Regions from separate parts of the Streptomyces nodosus genome, predicted to be linked through region 1. Evidence: riboswitches for the same ligand, from Rfam matches in the RefSeq annotation. Region 1 holds a riboswitch; each other region holds the start of a gene.

What was found. A riboswitch is a leader RNA that binds a small molecule or an ion and turns the genes downstream of it on or off. The one in region 1 is predicted to bind cobalamin.
Region 2: linked by a shared signal. The riboswitch ahead of thiI (tRNA uracil 4-sulfurtransferase ThiI) and the one ahead of CP978_RS30485 (CbtB domain-containing protein) in region 1 are both predicted to bind cobalamin.
Region 3: linked by a shared signal. The riboswitch ahead of CP978_RS02795 (ABC transporter substrate-binding protein) and the one ahead of CP978_RS30485 (CbtB domain-containing protein) in region 1 are both predicted to bind cobalamin.

Annotation. Positions count from the first base shown of each region.
Region 1 is NZ_CP023747.1:6,862,291-6,866,562, forward strand. It holds gene CP978_RS30470 (SpoIIE family protein phosphatase) at 1-370, shown strand, start outside; gene CP978_RS30475 (cysteine hydrolase family protein) at 401-967, opposite strand; gene CP978_RS30480 (LLM class F420-dependent oxidoreductase) at 1,047-1,937, opposite strand; cobalamin riboswitch at 2,128-2,283, shown strand; gene CP978_RS30485 (CbtB domain-containing protein) at 2,319-2,540, shown strand; gene CP978_RS30490 (CbtA family protein) at 2,560-3,318, shown strand; gene CP978_RS30495 (histidine phosphatase family protein) at 3,438-4,022, opposite strand; gene CP978_RS30500 (short-chain fatty acyl-CoA regulator family protein) at 4,094-4,272, opposite strand, start outside.
Region 2 is NZ_CP023747.1:7,129,419-7,133,690, forward strand. It holds gene CP978_RS31740 (enoyl-CoA hydratase) at 1-259, shown strand, start outside; gene CP978_RS31745 (hypothetical protein) at 480-827, shown strand; gene thiI (tRNA uracil 4-sulfurtransferase ThiI) at 920-2,194, opposite strand; cobalamin riboswitch at 2,519-2,741, opposite strand; gene aceB (malate synthase A) at 2,875-4,272, opposite strand, start outside.
Region 3 is NZ_CP023747.1:544,213-548,484, reverse strand. It holds gene CP978_RS02800 (FecCD family ABC transporter permease) at 1-996, opposite strand, end outside; gene CP978_RS02795 (ABC transporter substrate-binding protein) at 993-1,994, opposite strand; cobalamin riboswitch at 2,085-2,290, opposite strand; gene CP978_RS02790 (acyltransferase family protein) at 2,315-3,637, opposite strand; gene CP978_RS02785 (SDR family NAD(P)-dependent oxidoreductase) at 3,886-4,272, shown strand, end outside.

The sequences.
Region 1 (4,272 bases):
CCCGCTCGCGGCGGGACGGGCGCGGGAGCACGTCCGCGCCCGGCTCGCCGACTGGCACCTCGACGAACTGGTGACGACCACCGAACTGATCGCCAGCGAACTGGTCGGCAATGTGGTCCGCCACGCCAAGGGCCCGGTGCAGATCCGACTGCTCCGCAGCCGCACCCTCACCTGTGAGGTCTCGGACGGCAGTCTCACCACGCCGCGCATCCGCCGGGCCGGCGAGACCGACGAGGGCGGCCGAGGACTCCAGCTCGTCGCCGCGCTCAGCCAACGCTGGGGCACCCGCCAGATCCCCAACGGCAAGTGCATCTGGACCGAGCAGACGCTGCCCGAGCACCCTGCCGACGGATCCACCGGGGCCGGGTAGTCATCACCGGTCCGCCGTACCCCCGGCCGCTCAGCCCCCGTCGCGCGCCGCGAAGGACACCTCCGCCGTGGTGACGGTCCCCCCGCGGCGCCCCGGTGCGCGCTGCTCCCCCCAGTAGAGATTGGTGTGCGCGATCACCTGCTCCGGTGCGGGCGCACCGTACGCGGTGAGGTCCTCCGTGGTGTGCGCGTCGCCGACCAGAGTGACGTCATAGCCGCGTACGAAAGCCCCATGGAGGGTCGAGCGGATGCAGGCGTCGGTCTGGGCGCCCGTGACGACGAGCCGGCCCACCCCGCGCTCGGCGAGCACCGACCCCAGATCGGTGTCCTCGAAGGAGTCCGTGTAGCGCTTGTGGACGACCGGCTCCTCCGCACGGCGGACCAGCTTCGGCACGAACTGCCAGGACTCGCTGCCCCGTTCCAGCTCGGCGTCGGAGTGCTGCACCCACACCACGGGCACGTCCTGCGCGCGAGCCCGGTCGATCAGGGTGCTGATGTTGGTGACCACACCGTCGAGGTCGTGGCAGTGCTCCACCACCCCGTTCTGGACGTCGATGACGAGCAGCGCGGTGTGCGGCCGGTCGGGCAGGGTCGTCATGGGATCTCCCGTTCTTGTGAGGGAACCTGGGCGGTCGGTTGCCACCGTAGGCCGGGGCACTGACAACGCCGGTCGCCCGTCAGCGCAGCAGCTCCGCCAGACGGCGCCAGGCGGCCCGGGGGAGCGCGTCACGGGGGCCGTCGTCGACCAACTGGAGCGCCACATGGTCCGCGCCCGCCGCATGGAAGGCCTCGATCCGCTCCCGGATCCGCTGCTCGTCGCCCCAGGCGAACAGCGCGTCGATCAACTGGTCGCTGCCCCCGTTCGTGAGGTCGTCCTCGGTGAACCCGAACCGGAGGAACATGTTGGTGTAGTTCGGCAGCGTCAGATAGAGGGCGAGGGCCTGACGGGCCGTCGCCCGTGCCCGCTCCGGGTCCGTGTCCAGGACCACCTTGGCCTCCGGAGCCAGCAGCGGGGCGTCGCCCAGGATCCCCCGGGCCAGGGTGGTGTGCTCTGGCGTCACCAGATACGGGTGCGCACCGGCGGCCCGGTCCCGGGACAGCTCCAGCATCTTCGGGCCGAGCGCCGCCAGGACACGGCTTTCGGCGGGCACCCCGGCGGCGTCGAGCGCGTCGAGGTACTCGACCATGGCCGAGTACGGGCGGCGATAGCGGTCCGTCAGCCGGGCGTGGCTCACACCCAGGCCGAGCAGAAAGCGCCCGGGATGCGACGTCTCCAGCGCGTCGAAGCGTGCCGCGGTCTCGGCCGCCTCGTACTGCCAGATGCTCTGGATGCCGGTCGCCACGACGAGACGTGAGGTCGCCCCGAGGAGCGGAACCGCGTGCTCCACGCCGCTGCTGCCGCCCAGCCAGACCGCCCCGAAGCCGAGTTCCTCCAGTTCGGCGGCGGCCTCGGCCAGTTCGCCGCGCCGGGCGGGGTCCTCCGAGCGCAGTCCCAGACTCCAGATGCCGTACCGCCCCACGCTCGCCTTCAGCCTGTTCCCGCCGCCCGTGCTCGTGCCGTCGCCCATCGGTCCCGATCCCTCCGTGCTCGTCGTCCTGCCGTGCCCCGGATCCACTCGATCACAGCCGACCCCAACGGGCGGGCAGCCCCGCGTATTCCACGCCGGAGGTACTCCGAGTGAGGCATCCCGGCCCGGCGACGACGCCCCCCGGTCACCTGGTGCGAGAAGAAGATCACGGCAGCCGAGGACGGTCTTGGCCATGCACCCGACACGCGGTACCGTCTCCTCGAAATCGACGACGGCGAGACGGAAGCCGGTGAAAGTCCGGCACGGTCGCGCCACTGTGTACGAGCACCCCGTGCGGCGGGGTGGTTCGTGAGTCAGACCCGTGGCCGTCGTCCTGTGCACCACCGAGATGGGACGCGAACTCCCAGAGGAGGTCCTGCCATGGCGCAGACCGTCGCCCAGCCGACAGCCACCACCCCCGTCGTTCCCGCCACGCTGCCGCTGAAGGCGATAGCTCCCTGGGCCGTCTTCTTCGGCATCCTGATGCTGGTCCTGCTGTACTTCGTCGGCGCCGAACAGGGCGCCACCTCCGTGTTCAGCGGCACGGACGTGCACGAATGGGTGCACGACGCCCGCCACCTGCTCGGCTTCCCCTGCCACTGATCCGGAGGACGCCGCGCCCATGAACTCCGCAACGGTAAGAAACCTCCTTGTGCGGGGCATGCTCGCCGGCCTGGCCGCCGGTGTGCTCGCCCTGATCGTCGCCTACTTCCTGGGCGAACCGAGCGTCGACAGTGCCATCGGTTTCGAGGAGGCCCACGCACACGGCCATGAGCACGAGGTCGAGGTCGTCTCCCGCTCCCTGCAGTCCACCGCCGGTCTGGCCACCGGTGTGCTGGTCTACGGGGTCGCCTTCGGCGGCATCGCCGCTCTCGCCTACTGCTTCGCGCTCGGCCGTGTCGGCCGCTTCACCGCGCGGGCGACCGCGCTGCTGCTGTCCGGCTGCGCGCTGCTGGCCGTTTATGTCGTGCCGTTCCTGAAGTACCCGGCCAACCCGCCGTCGGTCGGCGAGCCCGACACCATCGGCAAGCGGACCACCCTGTACTTCCTGATGATGGTGCTCAGCGTGCTGCTCGCGATCGCCGCCACCCTGGTGGGCAAGCAGCTCGCACCCCGGCTGGGCACCTGGTACGCCAGCGTCGCCGCGGCGGCCGGCTTCCTGGTGGTGATCGGTCTGGCGTACGCCTTCCTGCCGACCGTCAACGAGGTGCCGAAGGACTTCCCGGCCGCCCTGCTGTGGCGGTTCCGGCTCTCCGCCCTGGCCACGCAGATCACACTGTGGGGCGCCTTCGGCCTGCTCTTCGGTGAGGCGGCCGAGCGGCTGCTGAACCCCAGGCCGGCGACAGCCGCCGCGGGCCGGGCGGTCGCCGCATCGAGCTGACGCGACCCGAGACACGAGAGGGCCCCGGACGCGGAAGCGCACGGGGCCCTCTTCTGTTGCCCCGGGTGCCGGCGAGCCACGCCCACCGGCCCGCCCGCGACGGCCCGTGCGCCTCCGGGTCAGCGACCGGTCCCCGGCGCGTCCAGGGGGCGGCCGAGCCGCAGATTCCAGCGGCCGACCCGTCCGGTCAGCTCGGTCGCGGTCAGCGGCGGCACATCGAGGCGCCAGAACGCCGGCGTGCCCGCGCCCAGCACATGGACCACCGCGGCCCGCACGACCTCCGGTTCCACCACGGCGAGCGTGTGCCCCTGCGCCGGGGCCGAGGCGTCCAGCCATCGCGCGACCCGGCCACAGATGTCCTGCACCGACTCCCCGCCGTGCGGGGCGGCGGCCGGGTCGGCGAGCCAGCGGGCCACCGCCTCCGGTTCCGCGGCGGCGACCTCGTCCAGGGTCCGGCCCCGCCAGCGGCCGACCTCCAGACCCGTCAGTTCCCGCGCCTCCACGGCGTCCAGGCCGAGGGCCCCCGCCGTCTCCCGGCAGCGCACGGTAGGGGAGACCAGCACCCGGCCGGCCTCGCGCAGGGCGCCCGCCGCCGCACGGGCCCGCGCCGCACCGCCGGCGTCGATCGAGTCCCCGTCGTCGAAGCGGGCCCGCCGCAGCGAGGGGCTCGTGGCGGGCGAGATGAGAGTGACACGGCTGGTCACGCGGTCGTTCCTCCATCGGTCGCGGTCGTTCCTCCGGACGGCGGCCGGTGCCGCCGTCGTCCCCTTCGCGGTCAAGGGCCGTGGGTCTCCACCGGATACGGCACATAGGTACGGCGGTCGGGGTCGATGGAGAGCCGTCCGCCGGCCGGGGGACGGGCTCGCTGGGCACAGTCGCGGCGTTCGCAGATCCGGCAGCCCAGACCGATCGGGGTGGCCGCACGGGGATCGTCCAGCGCGATGCCCTGGGCGT
Region 2 (4,272 bases), 270 kb from region 1:
TTCCGGGCTGGTCTCGCGGGTGGTGCCCGCCGACGAGCTGATCGGCGAGGCCCTGGCCGTCGCCGACACCGTCGCGGGCATGTCGCTGCCGGTGGCGATGATGGCCAAGGAAGCCGTCGGGAGGGCCTTCGAGACCACCCTCGCCGAAGGGGTCCGCTTCGAACGGCGCCTGTTCCACGCGGTGTTCGCGACCGAGGACCAGAAGGAGGGCATGGGCGCCTTCGCGGACAAGCGACCGCCGGAGTTCCGCCACCGCTGAGCCCCGGTGCGGCGCCCGTCCGAGCCGACGTCCGCGACCGCCTCGACCAGGCGGGCCTTTTCGGCCGCGCACCGGCTTCTTCCCGACGTCAGAGGGCCCTTCGGAACCATCCGGGGGCCCTCTGACGTTCTCCGGCACCGACATGTGCCGGAGAACGGGCAGGACACAGCGGACCGGCCGAGCCGCCCCGGACCGTCCGGGCGAGCAGTGGAGGAAGACAGTGACCAGACATGTCCAGGCGCACCGCATCACCCTCGACGGCCGTGAGGCGGTCGTCCTCACCCCGGAGACGTACGACCAACTGGTCGCCAGCCGACGGCAGATCGGCGGGCAGAGCGCCCGAGTGAGGGTGCTCACCCAGCAGGTGAGGCGGACCGAACAGTTCTTGACGGAGCTGGAACGGCTGGTCGGGGATCCGGTGCGGTGCCGGGAGCAGGACGGCACGGTGCCGACCGCCTGCCCGGAACACTCTCCCCCGGGCGAGGCGGCGCACCGCGACGAGGGAGGCGACTGTCTGCGCTGCGCGATAGCGACCCTGCTGCGCCGGCACCGGGACGCCGCCCGGTGAGGAGAACCGGTCGCGCCCCTGACGCGCCGGTCCGCCCGGCGCCTGGTGGGCGGGCCGGACCGGCGGGCGGTGCCGGCCGGAGCCGAGGAGGGTTACGCGGGCGTCGGCGCGGGGCAGCCGGGGGAGACCTCGGGGGCGGCGTCGGCGTCCTCGCCGGGCAGCATCACCTGGACGTTGTCCAGCAGGGCCGCCGTCACCTCGTCGAGGTCCAGCCGCTTCTCCACCGCGCGCAGCTGGGGCAGCCCGGCCCGGGTGCTGGCGCGGGGCGGGGCGAGGAGCCGGCAGCAGTCCTCGTCGGGCAGGGTCGAGATCTCGGCCGTGCCGATGGACCGTGCCTCGTCGATGATCTCCTGTTTCTCCCAGCCGATCAGCGGACGCAGGATCGGCAGGGCGGACGCCTCGTCCACCGCCACCAGATTGGCCAGCGTCTGGCTCGCCACCTGCCCCAGGCTGTCGCCGGTGACCAGGGCCTGCGCCCCCGTCCGGGCGGCCAGCGCCGAGGCGGTGCGCACCATCAGCCGCCGCTGGGCGACGACCTGGAGGCGTCCCGCACCGGCCACCGCCAGCTGCTTCTGGGCCTTGCCGAGGGCGATGACATGCAGCCGGCCGGGCGGCTGGCTGCGGTTCAGCTCCCGGGCGAGGGCATACGCCTTGTAGACCGACGCCGGGTTGGTGTAAGGAGCCCCGCTGAAGTGCACGAACTCGCAGGACAGACCGCGCCGCATGGCACGGTGGGCGGCCACCGGGGAGTCATAGCCGCCGGACAGCAGCACCAGGGCACGCCCGCTGGACCCGACGGGCAGGCCCGTCAGACCGGGGTATCGGGTCCAGGAGAGATAGGTCTCCTTGCGGTCGATCTCGACGGCCAGCGTGATGTCCGGCCGGGTGAGGTCGACATGCAGGCCCGGAAGTTCCTCCAGGACACGGGCCCCCAGATGCGCCGCCATCCGGGAGGAGGTCAGCGGGAACTGCTTGTCCCGCCGCTTCACCCGGACCGCGAAACCGCGCCCCGGCCGCTCGGCGCTCAGCGTGCGCAGCGCCTCGACGGCCGCCCGGGTGATCTCCTCCAGGGTGCTGGGCACCCGCTGGGCCGGCTCCACGGAGTTGAAGCCGATCACCCTGCGCGCCCGTTCCACCAGCGCCTCCTGGGGGACCTGTCCGCCCAGCACGGTGACGTTCTGGGCGGTCTTGATCCAGGTGGAGCCGCCGATCCCGCGCAGCGCGACCCGCAGATTGTCGTGCAGCCGCTCGGTGAAGCAGTGACGGTTGTGGCCCTTGAGGAAGATCTCGCCGTGCTTGAGCAGCACACAGGGGCCGTAGGAGGGGGAGGTGGCCCGGGGCGCGGGCACACCGGCATTGCCGGACATGAGAGCCTCTCAGAAGTTCCAGTCGTCGTCGGCGGTGTCCTCCGCCGTGCCCATCACATAGGACGAGCCGGAGCCGGAGAAGAAGTCGTGGTTCTCGTCCGCGGTTCGTGTTCTCCGAGACACTGGAGAAATACACGAGGCCGCTCAACGGTCGCCGCCTCCTCTCGCTCGTTCCCGTGTCGGTTCCGAGGACCGGGAGGGGAGGAGCGTCGCGGCGGGCACGGCGGGGCGCCGGGGCAGTGGCGGGAAACGGTCACGCCCGACCCGGGGCCTGCGTCTGCCACGCGGCCCTCCCTCGGAGCCTCGGAGCGCGTGCACCGCTTCTCGGTGTACGCGCCGGTGGCAGGTCTTCGGACTCGCGGGCCCGTCTCGTGTCGTACGAGACTCCTACTGACCGTCGCTTCCCAGGCCCTTCTCAGGGGGCCCAGTGCGTATGACGGCGGTCGTTCCCGCTCACCGCTGCGGGGCAGTCCCGGATTCCCACCGGGTTCCCTCTTGCCTCGCCGGACACCTGAGTGCCCGGCGAACCACCAGCAGGAGCAACACTACATCTAGATGAGGTTGGGTGACATCACCCCAGATGTTGTGTCGACCCGTGAAATGCGGCAGCAGAAGGGCGTTGACCGCGAAGCCGGACCGGTCCTGGCTGCGGATCATACCGACCCGCCGGATCCGCCCGCTCATGACGCGAGCTCCGCGCGCCGCACGAGGTGACGGGAGTAGGCCTCCGGGGTGAAGAACGGGGGCAGCTCGCCGCGGAGCGCGGTGCGTTCGAACAGCGACCGCACTTCCTCCACCGGCGCCCAGGGGTCCTCGGCGCCCAGGGCCGCGGTCTCCTCGTCGAGCAGCCGCAGGACCGTCTCCCGGTCGATCACCCGGTGCCGCAGCCACTGCCAGATCTGCACCCGGGCGATCTCGGCGGTGGCCGCGTCCTCCATGAGGCCGTGGAGGGCGACGGCGCCCTGCCCGCGCAGCCAGGCGGCGAAGTAGCGCAGTGCGACCGCGATGTTCAGGCGCACACCCTCCGCCGTGGGCGGTCCGGCGATCCGGCGGACCGACAGCAGCTCCGCCGGTGTCACCTCGACGTCGTCCCGCGTCCGGTCGATCTGGTGCGGCCGGTCGCCGAGGACACCGTCGAACACCTCACGGCACACGGGCACCAGTGCCGGATGGGCGACCCAGGATCCGTCGAAGCCGTCCTCGGCCTCCCGCTCCTTGTCCAGCCGTACCTTGGCGAGCGCCGCCTCGTCGGCCCTCCGATCCCTGCTGGGCACCTGGGCGGCCATGCCCCCGATGGCGTGGGCGCCGCGCCGGTGGCAGGTGCGCACCAGGAGCTCGGTGTACGCCCGCATGAAGGGCGCGGTCATGGTGACCTTGGCACGGTCCGGCAGCAGGAAGTCGGTGCGGTGCCCGAACGTCTTGATCACGCTGAACAGGTAGTCCCAGCGGCCCGCGTTGAGCCCGGCGCTGTGCTCCCGCAGCTCGTAGAGGATCTCCTCCATCTCGAACGCGGCGGTGATCGTCTCGATGAGGACGGTGGCGCGGACGGTGCCCCGGGGGATGCCGAGCAGTTCCTGGGCGAGCACGAAGACGTCGTTCCACAGCCGGGCCTCGTAGCGGTTCTCCAGCTTCGGCAGATAGAAGTACGGGCCGTACCCGGCGTCGATCTGCCGCTGGGCGCAGTGGAAGAAGTACAGGCCGAAGTCCACCAGGGCGGCGGGCAGGGGCCGGCCCTCGTGCTCCAGGTGTTCCTCCTCGAGGTGCCAGCCGCGCGGCCGGACCATGAGGGTGACGGGCCGGTCGCCGAGCCGGTACTCCTTGCCCTCCTCGGAGGTGAAGTCGATCCGCCGCTCGACGGCGGCCAGCAGGTTCAGCTGGCCGTCGATGACGTTTTCCCAGGTGGGAGCGGTTGCGTCCTCGAAGTCGGCCATCCACACCCGGGCCCCGGAATTGAGGGCGTTGACCGTCATACGGCGCTCCGGAGGCCCGGTGATCTCCACGCGTCGGTCGAGCAGGCCGGGAGCGGGCGGGGCGACGCGCCAGGAGTCGTCGGCGCGGACGGCGGAGGTGACCATCGG
Region 3 (4,272 bases), 6.3 Mb from region 1:
GACCGGTATCTCCCGGTCGCTGAGCACCGAACGCGCCACGATGTCACTGCCCACCAGCAGCGACGCGCCGAGCAGCGCCGACATCGGCAGCAGCAGGGCATGGCGCGGGCCGCAGACCAGGCGGACGACATGCGGTACGACCAGGCCGACGAATCCGATGACCCCGGTGTGGGCGACCAGACACGCGGTCACCAGCGCGGCCGTGGCGATCAGGGCCCAGCGGACACGTTCGACAGGGACGCCGAAGGAGCGGGCCGCGGTCTCACCGAACGCGAACGCGTCCAGGTCCCGGGCGGCCGTGACCATGACCAGCGTGCCGAGGACGGCCACCGCGGTCAGGAAGAGCGCCGTGTGCCACCGCACGCCGGCCACCGAGCCCAGCGTCCACTCCATGACGCCCCGCGCGGCATCGCGGTCGCCGAGGACCAGCACCACGAACGAGGTGTACGCGGCGCACATCTGCCCCACCGCGATACCGGCCAGCACGGTCCGAGCGGCCGGCAGGGACCAGGTGCGCGCACCGGCCAGGGTCAGCACGACGACCACCGCGAGCAGGGCGCCCACGAAGGCGGCCGCCGAGAGCGCGCCGGTGGCCGCGGCGCCGGTGGCTCCGACGCCGAGGACGATCACGGTGACCGCGCCGACGGCCGCCCCGTCGGAGATTCCGAGCAGATAGGGGTCTGCCAGATCGTTCCCCGTCAGGGTCTGCAGCACCGCGCCGCACATCGCGAGGCCCGCGCCCGTCGCCGCGGCCCCCAGGACCCGGGGCAGCCGCAGCTGCCAGACGATCTGGTCGTCCAGCAGCGTGACCGGGGCGCTGCCGAGGCCGAGCCGGCGCAGGACTACGTCGGCCACCACGCCCGGCGGCTCATGGACGGATCCCACGGCGAGGCCGGCCAGGGCGACGGCCGGCAGCAGGACCGCAGCGACGGCCAGGGCCACCGCCGCACGACTCGGGCCTGCCGGCCGTGCGGCGATGCGGTCGGCCGCGGTCATGAACGCGGGTGCACCTTGCTGAGACCGGCCGAGAGCCGGGCGGCGCCGTCGGCGAGCAGTACACCGGGTGTCGTCTCGGAGAACGGCACGACCACGAAGGCATGGTGCCGGACAGCCGTGAGCTTGCTCAGCACAGGATCGTGCTCCAGATAGTCGATCTTGGACTGTGCGGTGTCCCGGTCGGCGTCCGCGAGCACGATGACGTCCGGGTCCGCGGCGATCACCTTCTCCCAGCTCGCGTGCTGCCAGCCACCGGGCAGCGCGCCGAAGACGTTGCGGGCGCCTACGGCGTCGAGCAGCAGCTGGGGGCCGCCGTGGCCGGCACCGACGTAGGGGGTCTTGGTGTCCGAGTCGTACCAGAACACCTTCAGGCCCTTGCCCGCCGCCGTGGCCTCGAGCGCGGAGAGCTGCCGCTTCTGCTCCTTCTGGAGGGCGGCCGCACGCGGCGCGACACCGAAGACCTCGGCGACGTCGGCCAGTTCGTCCCACACCGTCTGGAAGGACGGCGGCGGCGCCTGCTTGCCGCCGGGGCAGCCGAGCCTCGACAGATACGACGCGATGCCCTCGGTTCTCAGCTCCGCCTGAGTGCCCGCCACCTTGTCGGTGAACGCGCTGGAGTAGGAGGCGTAGAGGAAGTCCGGGTGCGCCGCCAGGAGCTTTTCCTTGCTCGGGTACTCCTTGGCCAGCACCGGGACGCTGTCGTAGGCCGCCTTCCACTTCGCCGGGATAGCGTCGTCCAGGTAGGCCGTTCCGGCCATCCGGGACTCCAGGCCGAGTGCCAGGGCCACTTCGGTGGCGCCCTGGTTCAGGGTGACCAGCCGGTTGGGGGGTGCCGCGACGGTCGTGGTGACGCCGCAGCTGCTCACGCTCACCGGCGCGGGCCGGCCGCTCCCGGACGTGGCGGCGGACTCGTCGGCCGCGGGTGCGCCCGTGCAGGCGCCGAGCGCACCGACGAGCAGGAGCGCCGCGGCGGCGAGACCGGAGCGCGCCGAACGCACCGGACGCGTGGGACGCGTGGGACGTATGGACCGTCGAGATCGAAACGGACGCAGGGGACCGCTGGGCACGTGTTCTCCAAAACCCTCGTGGAACATGTCGCGCCGTGACCGGTCTCCTGGCTTCTGCATCGACATTCCACGGCCGGCCTTCCCGGACGGCTCGTTCCCGATCCACCCAGTGGCCCCGACCGCTCCGTGGAGCGGTCGGCGAGGGCCGCGGAACTCCGCAGCTACAGTGGCGAGGGCCGCACCGGCTTTCGACCGGTTTCCCGTACACCACGGCGGCGACACGCTATCAGCCCCGTGCTGCGGCCACCGGATCAGGCGGCCTCCTCCAGGTCGGCCTCGCGCCGCACGGGACGCTCCGGCACCGTCCGGCTCCGGCCCGGCAGCAGCAACAGCCCCATTCCCAGGACGAGACCCAGCGAGGGCAGCACCGGGAAGCGACCCTCGTACGCGAATCCCTGCACGGCGAAGCGGGACAGGGCGGCGACGTTCACGGCGAGGCCGAGCCACAGCGGCCAGGAGCGGCGCAGACCGGCATCCGGGCGGGTCCGTTCGTACAGCGTGGCCAGCTTCCGCTCCAGCGGTCGCAGCGCCGCCGCGAGACCGGCGAGCACAAGCCCGAGCACCAGCAGCCACGGCACCCGCAGCGCCCACCACCCGGCGGACCCGAAGACGGGCTCGGGCGCGAGGTCGGTCAGGTAGAACGCGGCGGCCACGACCAGCACCGGCAGCATGTGCCACAGATACAGCGTCAGGCTCGCACCGCCGACCGGCCGCACCAGACGCCACACCCACGCGCGGTCCAGAAGCCTCCGCACGGCTGGCGCGACCAGCAGACACACGCCGGTCTGGGCCACCACCCACGCCAGCATCGCCAGCGACGGCGGGTCGGTGTTGCTGGGCGTCTGCCCCGTCACAAGGATCAGACTGACCGGGAACGGCCCGAGACCGACCAGCGCCGCGAACGCCGCCCCACCGCCCACCGCCATCGCGGCCGGCACCCGCCGACGACGCGTCAGCAGACCGTCCCGCCAGCAGAAGCCCAACTGATAGGCCACGCCCCACACCAGGACGTAGTTGACCAGACCGGCAAACGGCGCGTGCACCGTCACCACCAGCACCCCGACGGCCGCGGCCCCCATGCCCATGACCACGGCGGCGCGCAGCCCCCAGCGCCGATGTGCCGCATACAGCGGCGGCGTCAGGGCACTGAGCAGCAGGTACACCGGAAGGAACCAGAACTGCATGCCCATCGCCCAGCCCACGAGCGCAAGCGTGCCCGCATCCACACCGACCGCCGCACAGATCCCGACGGCGAGCAGCACAAGACCGCTGTAGGCGCCCGCCGGAAGCAGCAGCCGCAACGACCGCCGTCCCACCCAGCCGGCCGCGGAACCACCCGCCGCGCGCGCCCGCGACCAGGAGCCCCCCGCGGCGTGACCGCCGGCCAGGAAGAACAGCGGCATGATCTGAAAGCCCAGAGTCAGCCACTGCGTCCAAGGGACCGTCGCCAACAACTCGGGCGCGGTGATCCGTCCGTCGCTCTCCCGGACCAGGCCGGTGATCAGCCAGTGGCCGAGCACCACCAGGACGATCGCCCACGCACGCAAGAAGTCGACATAACGGTCTCTGCCCATGCTCGTCATGCTGCCGCACACCCGGGCGGCAGCATGACGAGAACTCCGCACCGCAACCAATCCGTGCCCGCCACGACACCCGGAGGGGTGGCCGACGGCTGTTCGCCGACGACGCCAAGTCCCCTGCCCACGACGGGAATCCACGGGGGGGCGCTCGACGCTTTCTCCCTCGAACCCTGAAGCGGTGAGCCATGGCCGCCTGACAAAGTAATTCCGTCCGCTACGACAGGTACCGAGGAGCTTCCCCCATGACCGCCCGTTTCAAGGACAAGGTCGTCGTCGTCACCGGCGCGGGATCCGGCATCGGCCGGGCCGGCGCCAGGGCTTTCGCCCGTGAGGGCGCCACCGTGGTCGCCGCCGGCGCCCGGCTCGAGTCCATCGAGGAGACCGTGCGACTCGTCGACGAGGAGGACGGCGGCACCGCCGAAGCGGTCGTCGCCGACGTCACCCGGCCCGAGGACATGGAGCGTCTGGTCCGCACCACGGTGGAGCGCCACGGCGGCCTGCATATCGCGCACAACAACGCCGGCGTCTTCGGCAAACCCACCCCGGTCGGCGATCTGGACCTGGCGGTGTGGCACTCCGTGCTGGACGTCAATCTGAACGGTGTCCTGCACAGCATGCAGCAGGAGATC